2 regions of the Peribacillus sp. B65 genome follow, and region 2 is predicted to be linked to the other one. Evidence: riboswitches for the same ligand, from Rfam matches in the RefSeq annotation. Region 2 holds a riboswitch; the other holds the start of a gene.

Region 1 (4,432 bases), 450 kb from region 2:
GATATGTCCCCGGTAGGCGCGAGTTGTCATACCCTGCCCAGGAAGGTCGCCCATGACGACATGGTATCCAGCCGAAAGCCACATTTGTGTTACCCACTTATAACGTCCGTGATGTTCCATTGCCCCATGAATGATGACAATGACGCCCTTTGCGTCTCCTTCTGTCTCCCATTTCCACATTCGAAATCCCCCTTTCACTTTTCACTTGTTGTGTACGATCCATGATAGTTAAAATAATATATATAAATTATAACCATATTCGTGATTTTCGACAAAAAAGAAATCTAACAAGTTGTACATTGCTATTATAAATAGCCAAGTGTATTTGCATACGGTATATTAAAATAATACATAAAAACATTCACTTCGGAAAGGAAATGATTGAAAATGATTATTTATCCGTATAAAGGCAAAGAACCTGAAATCGCCGAAAGCGCTTATATTGCTGAGAATGCTGTCGTGACAGGTGATGTCAAAATTGGCGACGAAACATCAATTTGGTTCAATTCCGTCATTCGCGGTGATGTATCCCCAACCATCATCGGGAAAAAAGTCAGTATACAGGATAACAGCGTCCTGCACCAAAGCCCAAATAATCCATTGATCATCGAGGATGAAGTAACCATTGGCCATCAGGTCATTTTACATAGCTGTAAAATCCGTAAAGGAGCTCTGATCGGCATGGGATCGATTGTACTTGATGAAGCTGAAATCGGCGAAGGAGCCTTCATCGGTGCCGGCAGCCTCGTTCCACAAGGTAAAGTCATTCCACCGAACATGCTGGCATTCGGACGGCCAGCTAAAGTCATTCGCGAAATCAACGAAGAAGATCGCCAGGATATGGAACGCATCGTTCGCGAATATGCCGAAAAAGGACAATACTATAAAACGGCGGAACGCATAAAGTGAATTGACTGAAAGTTACGAGTATTGTACTCAAACTCACGAGTTTTTGCTCCAAACTTATGAGTATACGCTCTAAATTCATGAGTATATGCTCTAAACTCATGAGTATACGCTCTAAACTCACGAGTATTTGCTCTAAACTCATGAGTATACGCTCTAAACTCTCGAGTATACGCTCTAAACTCTCGAGTACTTGCTACAAACTCTAGAGTAACGCTTCAACCTCACGATTTGATGACACAAACAAACTTGTATACGACTTTAACTCACGAGTTTTGCACGTATTTTATATTTCTTTGGGATTTCTTGAATTATTCCCGCTGACGGCAAAATTAATCCAAAAAAAAAAGGTGTCCCGCAAATTGCGGGACACCTTTTTTATATGATTTACGCTTGTGCTTTTAATGTTTCTGCTTTGTCCGTGCGTTCCCATGGAAGATCGACATCTGTACGGCCAAAGTGTCCGTAAGCAGCTGTTTGTTTGTAGATCGGGCGACGAAGGTCAAGCATTTTGATGATGCCAGCTGGACGAAGGTCGAAGTTAGCACGAACTAGGTCAACAAGGACTTCTTCGCTAACTGTACCAGTTCCGAACGTATCAATTGAAATCGATACAGGCTCTGCCACACCGATTGCGTATGCCAATTGAACTTCCGCTTTGTCGGCAAGGCCGGCTGCCACGATGTTTTTCGCAACATAACGAGCAGCATATGCAGCAGAACGGTCAACTTTAGTAGCATCCTTACCAGAGAATGCACCGCCGCCGTGACGAGCGTATCCGCCGTAAGTATCAACGATGATTTTACGTCCAGTAAGACCAGCATCCCCTTGAGGTCCGCCAATTACGAAACGGCCAGTCGGGTTGATGAAGTATTTAGTTTTAGCATCGATCAATTCAGCTGGAACGACCGCTTTGATCACATGTTCTTTTAGATCGGCTTGAATTTGTTCAAGCGTAATTTCAGCATCATGCTGTGTAGAGATTACGATCGTATCTACACGTACAGGACGGTTATTCTCATCATATTCCACAGTTACCTGTGTTTTACCATCAGGGCGTAAGTAAGCAAGAGTTTCATCTTTACGAACTTGAGCCAGGCGGAATGAAAGTTTATGCGCCAATGAAATCGGAAGCGGCATAAGCTCTTCTGTTTCATTACAAGCAAATCCGAACATAAGACCTTGGTCCCCTGCACCGATTGCATCGATTTCTTCCTCTGACATGTTTCCTTCACGAGCTTCCAATGCTTTATCGACTCCAGCTGCGATATCGGCAGACTGCTCATCAATGGAACTCAACACTGCACAAGTTTCAGCATCGAAACCGTATTTCGCACGTGTGTAGCCAATTCCTTTAATCGTATCACGAACGATACGCGGAATATCCACGTAAGCGGACGTTGTAATTTCACCAGCAACAAGTACAAGGCCTGTTGTTACACTAGTTTCACACGCAACACGTGCATTTGCATCCTTAGCTAGGATAGCATCTAAAATGGAATCTGAAATCTGATCACAAATTTTGTCCGGATGGCCCTCTGTAACAGATTCAGAAGTAAATAGACGTTTCTTTGACATCATATTTCCTCCTTGGAAGTTAGTATGTTGTAGGCATAAGCCTGATTTTTACGGAACTCGTTTCCCTCATTAGTTTCAACTATAGACACAGAATTACTTATGAAAAACACAAAAACCTTCCCTGGCAAATGAGGAAAGGTTTAAAATTCTGTCTTCTATCCTTTCACTCTTATCGTTCAAGGGTTTTTACCTTGCTCAGGTTAGCACCATCACCACTATTCCTTGAAGACCTTCGCTTTATTTTCGGCGATCGATCTTGGAGTCAAGTTCAATATGGCAGGTTGCTGGGTTTCAAAGGGCCTGTCCCTCCACCAACTCGGGATAAGAGAATCCGTACAATTTAAGATATTATCGTATCTGGTTGGAATTTGTCAATGCTTTTCTAAAAAGAACATTTCCGCCCAGTATGGCTTTCTTTTGAAAAAAGTGTTGATACAGCGTCTTAGAAGGGTTTACAATGCAAAATACGAATAGAAATGTTGGAAATTGCCATTAATAATAAGTATTAAGCTTACGAAAAACGACTTCACCATTGGAAATATATTGCTTACTTACTTCCTATTAAAATAAAATTGACTTTATTAAAGTATATGTGATAATCCTGACTCGGTTCCTGCCGGAATAAAATGATTAACTCGGCCAGCTGAAAATAATCACAAATTAGAAGAAATAGTATAGACTATTTAAATGAATGTGTTATACTAATTGTAATCTAAAAACTTAAACAAAGGAAGGTACCTCATATATGAATTCTGTAGATGTTTCTAATGAGTTACACCAGTTATTAACAGGAAACAATGTGCAAACTCAACTTTCAGTTCCTCAATTGGTCGAAAAAGTATTAAGCAGAAATGAAGGCGTTTTAACATCAACCGGCGCAGTAAAAGCTGAAACTGGCAAATATACTGGTCGTTCACCTAAAGATAAATTTATCGTGGAAGAAGCATCCGTTAAAGATAAAATCGATTGGGGTTCAGTGAACCAGCCAATTTCCGAAGATGTGTTCAATAAACTATATAATAAAGTAGTTGACTACCTAAAAGCAAAAGAAGAGATTTTTGTTTTTAAAGGTTTCGCTGGTGCAGACGAATCATCTCGTCTTCCAATCCGTGTTGTTAATGAATATGCTTGGCATAACCTTTTCGCCCATACTTTGTTCATCCGTCCAAATGAAGAGGAACTAAGAGGTCACGAAGCTGAATTCACAATCCTTTCTGCACCTAACTTCAAAGCAGACCCAGAAGTGGACGGAACCACTTCCGAAACTTTCATCATCGTTTCATTTGAACGCCGTACCATCCTGATCGGCGGAACGGAATATGCAGGAGAAATGAAAAAATCGATCTTCTCGATCATGAACTACTTACTTCCAGAGGCTGGAATCCTTCCAATGCATTGCTCTGCTAACGTAGGACGTGAAGGGGACGTCGCTTTATTCTTCGGTCTGTCCGGTACAGGCAAAACAACTTTATCAGCAGACACTAGCCGTAAACTGATTGGCGATGACGAGCACGGCTGGTCTTCTAATGGCGTATTCAACATCGAAGGCGGCTGCTATGCGAAAACGATCAATCTTTCACGTGAAAAAGAACCACAAATTTTCGATGCAATCCGTTTTGGTGCCGTATTGGAAAATGTTGTTGTTGATCCGGATACACGTGAAGCGAACTATGATGACAGTTCATTGACTGAAAACACTCGTGCTGCTTACCAAATGCAAGCGATCGATAACATCGTGAACCCAAGTATTGCAGGACATCCAAATACAATCATTTTCTTAACAGCTGATGCTTCAGGCGTTCTGCCTCCAATCAGCAAGCTTTCCAAAGAACAGGCAATGTTCCACTTCCTAAGCGGATACACTAGTAAATTGGCTGGTACTGAAAGAGGCGTAACTTCACCGGAAGCTACATTCTCCACTTGCTTCGGATCTCCATTCTTACCTCTT
Region 2 (4,432 bases):
AGTTTCGGCCGATGGTCTTAGGTTCGTTTCTTCAACTGGCTTTCCTTTTAAATCCACCAGTAAAAAGTCCGAATCCGATTGCTTCCTTTTATCCTTACCGCTTGCCGTAATATAAAAGAAAGGTCTTTTAGGCTCCCGAATGGACAAGTTCCCGCTAGTTCCCATAAACCAATCCCTTTCGGCCAGTTCAGCTTTAATATCTGCCAGCTCCTGCCATTCTTTAGAATGATTATTCACGCTTTACCCACCTTTTGCTGCTTAATAATATCAATTACATCAAAAAACGTTTCAAATCCTTGATGTGGAATCCCTTCCCTATCGCATTTTTCAAGCAGTATGTCACGGGCTATGACAAAATCCGCCTGTTTTGCAGCTTCAAAATCCGTTACTGAATCTCCAATAACGAATTTAAAATCTTCCGCACCCGCAATTTCCCTCATAATGGATGGCTTGCAGCAACCGCAACCATTATTACATTGATCATCACAAGAATGCGGCCACTCAATATAAATCTTTTCCTTATCAAAAAATGCACGGTTGCAATAAACGGACTCTGTTGGCAAGATATCATTTAAAAGCGGAGCAATGAAAAAATCCATGCCCCCGCTTACAATATATAAAGGGATGTTGGCTTGTTTCGTATACTCAACGAATTCATAAAACCCTGGACGAATGCCGGCCGTCTTTCTTACATATTGGATGATGTCATCCTTCAAGCCGCTATCAAGCAGGGAAAACATATCCCCTACTCCTGAAGATATACTGATTTTTTGCTGAAGGACACCGTCTTTCAACGCTTCCCATTCCGGAGGCGCAAATTTCTTCATGATGGAAATGATATTATCCGAGTTGGTGATCGTTCCGTCAAAATCACAAAAGATGATCGGTTTCATTATTTCTTATAGGCCTCCCCATAACACAAGAGCTTTTTTTAGTGTTTCATCCTCAGCAGCCGCTTCAGATAGTTCCTTTCCTGCCAGTACGGCTTCCACAGCGGATCGGAAAGCCTTTGCCCCGCCATCTGCTCCATCAGGATGCCCGTGAATTCCACCTCCGGCATTAATCACACTATCGATTCCAAAATCCTTGATTAGATCCGGAACCATGCCCGGATGAATGCCAGCAGAGGGAACAGGGAAGGCTTTTTTCCATGAAAGTTCATCTTTTGTCAGAGCTTCAGCAATCGCCAAGGTCTCCTTTTTTTCAAGTGCGACACTTCCATAAGGGGACGGAAACAAGGATAAATCCGCACCTGATAACCTTACTAATTTACCAAGCAATAATGGATAGCCGACCCCATAAAATGATGAAGCTGACAATGCCCCGCTATATGCGGGGTGCGCCATGATCGGCAGCTTGATACGATCATGTTCACTCAAGGCCTGCAATACATCCAAACCATATGTATGAACGTTGAACAACAAGGCATCTGCCCCTGCATCAGCCGCTTGCTCTGCCTTATCCAATAATTCAAATGTTTTCCCTGATAGATTGACTGCATATAAAGTTCGGTGGCCAGTGGTTTCATAGACATCATTCAATATTCTTTTTCCCGTTTTTATTCTATCGAAAAATGGAGTCAGTTCCTGGTCAAAGAGGATCTCATCATCTTTAACTAGGTCGACACCTCCTAATGCTTGTTGCCTCAGTTGCTCATTATGGAATGTTAGGTCTCTTCCTAATACACCTTTAAAGATGCTCATCACCAGGGGCCGGTTAAATACGCCAATCTTTTTCCTAATGCCTTCAATGCCAAATTGCGGCCCGGGAAAGGCTTTTTGGATATCACCGACAAAATCCAAGTCGATAAGTTTTATTTCCCCGTCCAATGAAAGTTTGCCGAAGACCGTCGTTAGGATTGCAGGTAAATCATTGGAGAAATTCCTTGCCGGATAGGCAATTTTAATAAGCGAACGGTATACTTTACGATTAAAGTAGCTGTTTGCCCTCTCTTCTTCGGAAAGTGGTGTCACCGATACGACGCGTCCCTTATGTTTTTCCAGTTGTTTCTGGACTAAATGGGGCAGGTCCGTCCATGTCCCGACAGTCAAACCTAAGGCAATGCTCTCTGCTTTTTTCTCATGATTTCCCTTAGAATCATGAATTAAATAAGTAGCGACTATCTCGCTCATTTGATCACTCCTATATCACGTTAGTAAACTCTCGATGTCATTAACCTGAAATGGTCTCAAAATGGCAAAAGCCCCTTCATAAAGAAGAGGCTTTAATAAGCCATCTTCTTATCTCCCAGCCATTGGCTGCAAGAATTAGCACCGTGCCTTGTGGATTTCAAGAAAAATCCGGCGAAGAATTCCGCCCCATTTTACAATGGAATTACGGTCGGTTGCTGGGCTTCATAGGGCTAGTCCCTCCACCTGCTCAAAATAAGAAAACGCTGATATATAAATTTGCATCCAAGTATCGAAAGATTAAGAATTTATTTTGTATTCTGACAGGTAATCCCTACTTTGTCAATAAGTTTTAACTATTTAAGGGTGAATTAATCGGATATATCATTGTGGTTAAAATAATTTTAATTTACTTATCCGTTCCACAGCCTCTTTCAGCCGTTCTTCCGAAGTCAGCAGCCCTACCCTGACATAACCTTCGCCAAATTCACCAAATCCATTCCCTGCGGCAACAGCAACGTGGGCATGCGTTAATAAATAGTCTGCAAAACTCTCGGACGTAAAACCTTTAGGTACCTTGAGCCAGGCAAAAAATGATGCAGCAGGAGCTTTGACATCCCAGCCGATTGCCCTCAATCCCTCAATGAAAACATTCCTTCGTCCCTCGTACATCTGCACTAACTGCTCTACACAGCTCTGCGAGTCAAGCAAAGCGCTTGCGGCAGCTTCTTGTATCGCCGGGAACAGACTCACATAAAGATGGTCTTGTAATAGTTCAAGAGCTTCTATGACACTCTTATTCCCCACTGCGAAGCCGACTCTCCACCCTGCCATATTGTATGTTTTCGATAGTGTGTATATTTCTATTCCTATTTCCTTCGCTCCCTCTGACTGGAGAAAGCTTATCGGTTTTTTTCCGTCGAATCCTATCGCCCCATAAGCGAAGTCGTGGACCACACAAATTGAATGCTCTTTTGCAGTAGAGACGGTCTCATCAAAGAAACTTTCAGTTGCAGAAGCACCTGTGGGATTGTTCGGATAGTTCAAGAACATCATTTTGGCTTTATCAAGCACTTCTTTATGTATGTCACTGTATTTTGGAAGAAAATCATTTTCTTCTGTCAAGGGCATGAATTCGGTCTTTGCCTGGGCTAAAACAACACCGGAAAGATAATCCGGATAGCCGGGATCCGGAACAAGGATCGTATCACCCGGATTCAATAAACACTGCGGCAGTTCGACAAGGCCTGCCTTTCCCCCGAAGAGAATCGCCACTTCACTTTTCGGATCCAGCTTGACACCGAATTCACGTTCATAAAAGACGGCAGCAGCATCTTTTAAATATTGATGCCCCCGGAATGGCGAATATTTATGATTAATCGTTTTTTCAGCGGCAGACTGCAAGCTTTTCACGATATGGTCTGGTGTCGGCTGATCAGGGTTTCCCTGGCCTAAATTAATGACATCATGTCCTTGCTCCGTGATGGCATTGACTTTTGCGACTAGTGAGGCAAAAAACTGCTTGGGCAGGTCCTGAAGCTGTCTGGATTTTTCGAATTGCACCATTTATACACCTTCTCTGAAATTTCTTGAAATTCTAGACACAAATGATATATGTTTATCATAGTCTTGTAAAGCATTTTTTACATGTGGGGGTTTTAAACGATGAAGTGGAAAATAGCTTGTATTCAAATGGATATAGCATTCGGGCAACCGGATATCAATTTTCAGGTTGCGGAACAATGGTTGGAAAAAGCAGCACGGTCAGAACCCGATATCGTCATTTTACCAGAGCTTTGGACAACCGGATACGACTTAAGCAGGTTAAATGAGATTGCTGATCAAGAGGCGGAAAAAACGATTGAATTTCTTAAAACACAGGCAAGGAAACACGAGATTCACATAGTAGGCGGTTCCATTGCGAAAAAAACAAGCAAGGGAATCTATAACACCATGATCATCATCGATAAACAGGGAAGTCTCATAAAAGAATATGATAAGCTTCACTTATTTCAGTTAATGGATGAACATCATTTCCTGAAGCCAGGAGAAAAGGATGGTTTATTTACTCTTGATGAAAAAATATGTGCTGGTTTCATTTGTTATGACATCCGTTTCCCTGAATGGCAGCGAGCGCATACCGCTAAAGGCGCCGAAGTTCTATTCGTTACGGCTGAATGGCCAAAGCCGAGACTCGATCACTGGAGAGCCTTATTGATTAGCCGTGCCATCGAGAACCAAGCCTATGTAGTAGCCGTTAATCGCTCAGGCTCTGATGTCAATAATATATTTGCCGGTCATTC

The links. A riboswitch is a leader RNA that binds a small molecule or an ion and turns the genes downstream of it on or off. The one in region 2 is predicted to bind S-adenosylmethionine.
Region 1: linked by a shared signal. The riboswitch ahead of metK (methionine adenosyltransferase) and the one ahead of mtnW (2,3-diketo-5-methylthiopentyl-1-phosphate enolase) in region 2 are both predicted to bind S-adenosylmethionine.

The regions. Positions count from the first base shown of each region.
Region 1 is NZ_CP195840.1:4,240,192-4,244,623, reverse strand. It holds gene ACSR9O_RS20645 (alpha/beta hydrolase) at 1-180, opposite strand, end outside; gene ACSR9O_RS20640 (gamma carbonic anhydrase) at 391-909, shown strand; gene metK (methionine adenosyltransferase) at 1,294-2,487, opposite strand; SAM riboswitch class I at 2,651-2,812, opposite strand; gene pckA (phosphoenolpyruvate carboxykinase (ATP)) at 3,230-4,432, shown strand, end outside.
Region 2 is NZ_CP195840.1:4,686,234-4,690,665, forward strand. It holds gene ACSR9O_RS22900 (methylthioribulose 1-phosphate dehydratase) at 1-237, opposite strand, end outside; gene ACSR9O_RS22905 (2-hydroxy-3-keto-5-methylthiopentenyl-1-phosphate phosphatase) at 234-893, opposite strand; gene mtnW (2,3-diketo-5-methylthiopentyl-1-phosphate enolase) at 900-2,132, opposite strand; SAM riboswitch class I at 2,238-2,391, opposite strand; gene ACSR9O_RS22915 (pyridoxal phosphate-dependent aminotransferase) at 2,523-3,695, opposite strand; gene ACSR9O_RS22920 (carbon-nitrogen family hydrolase) at 3,795-4,432, shown strand, end outside.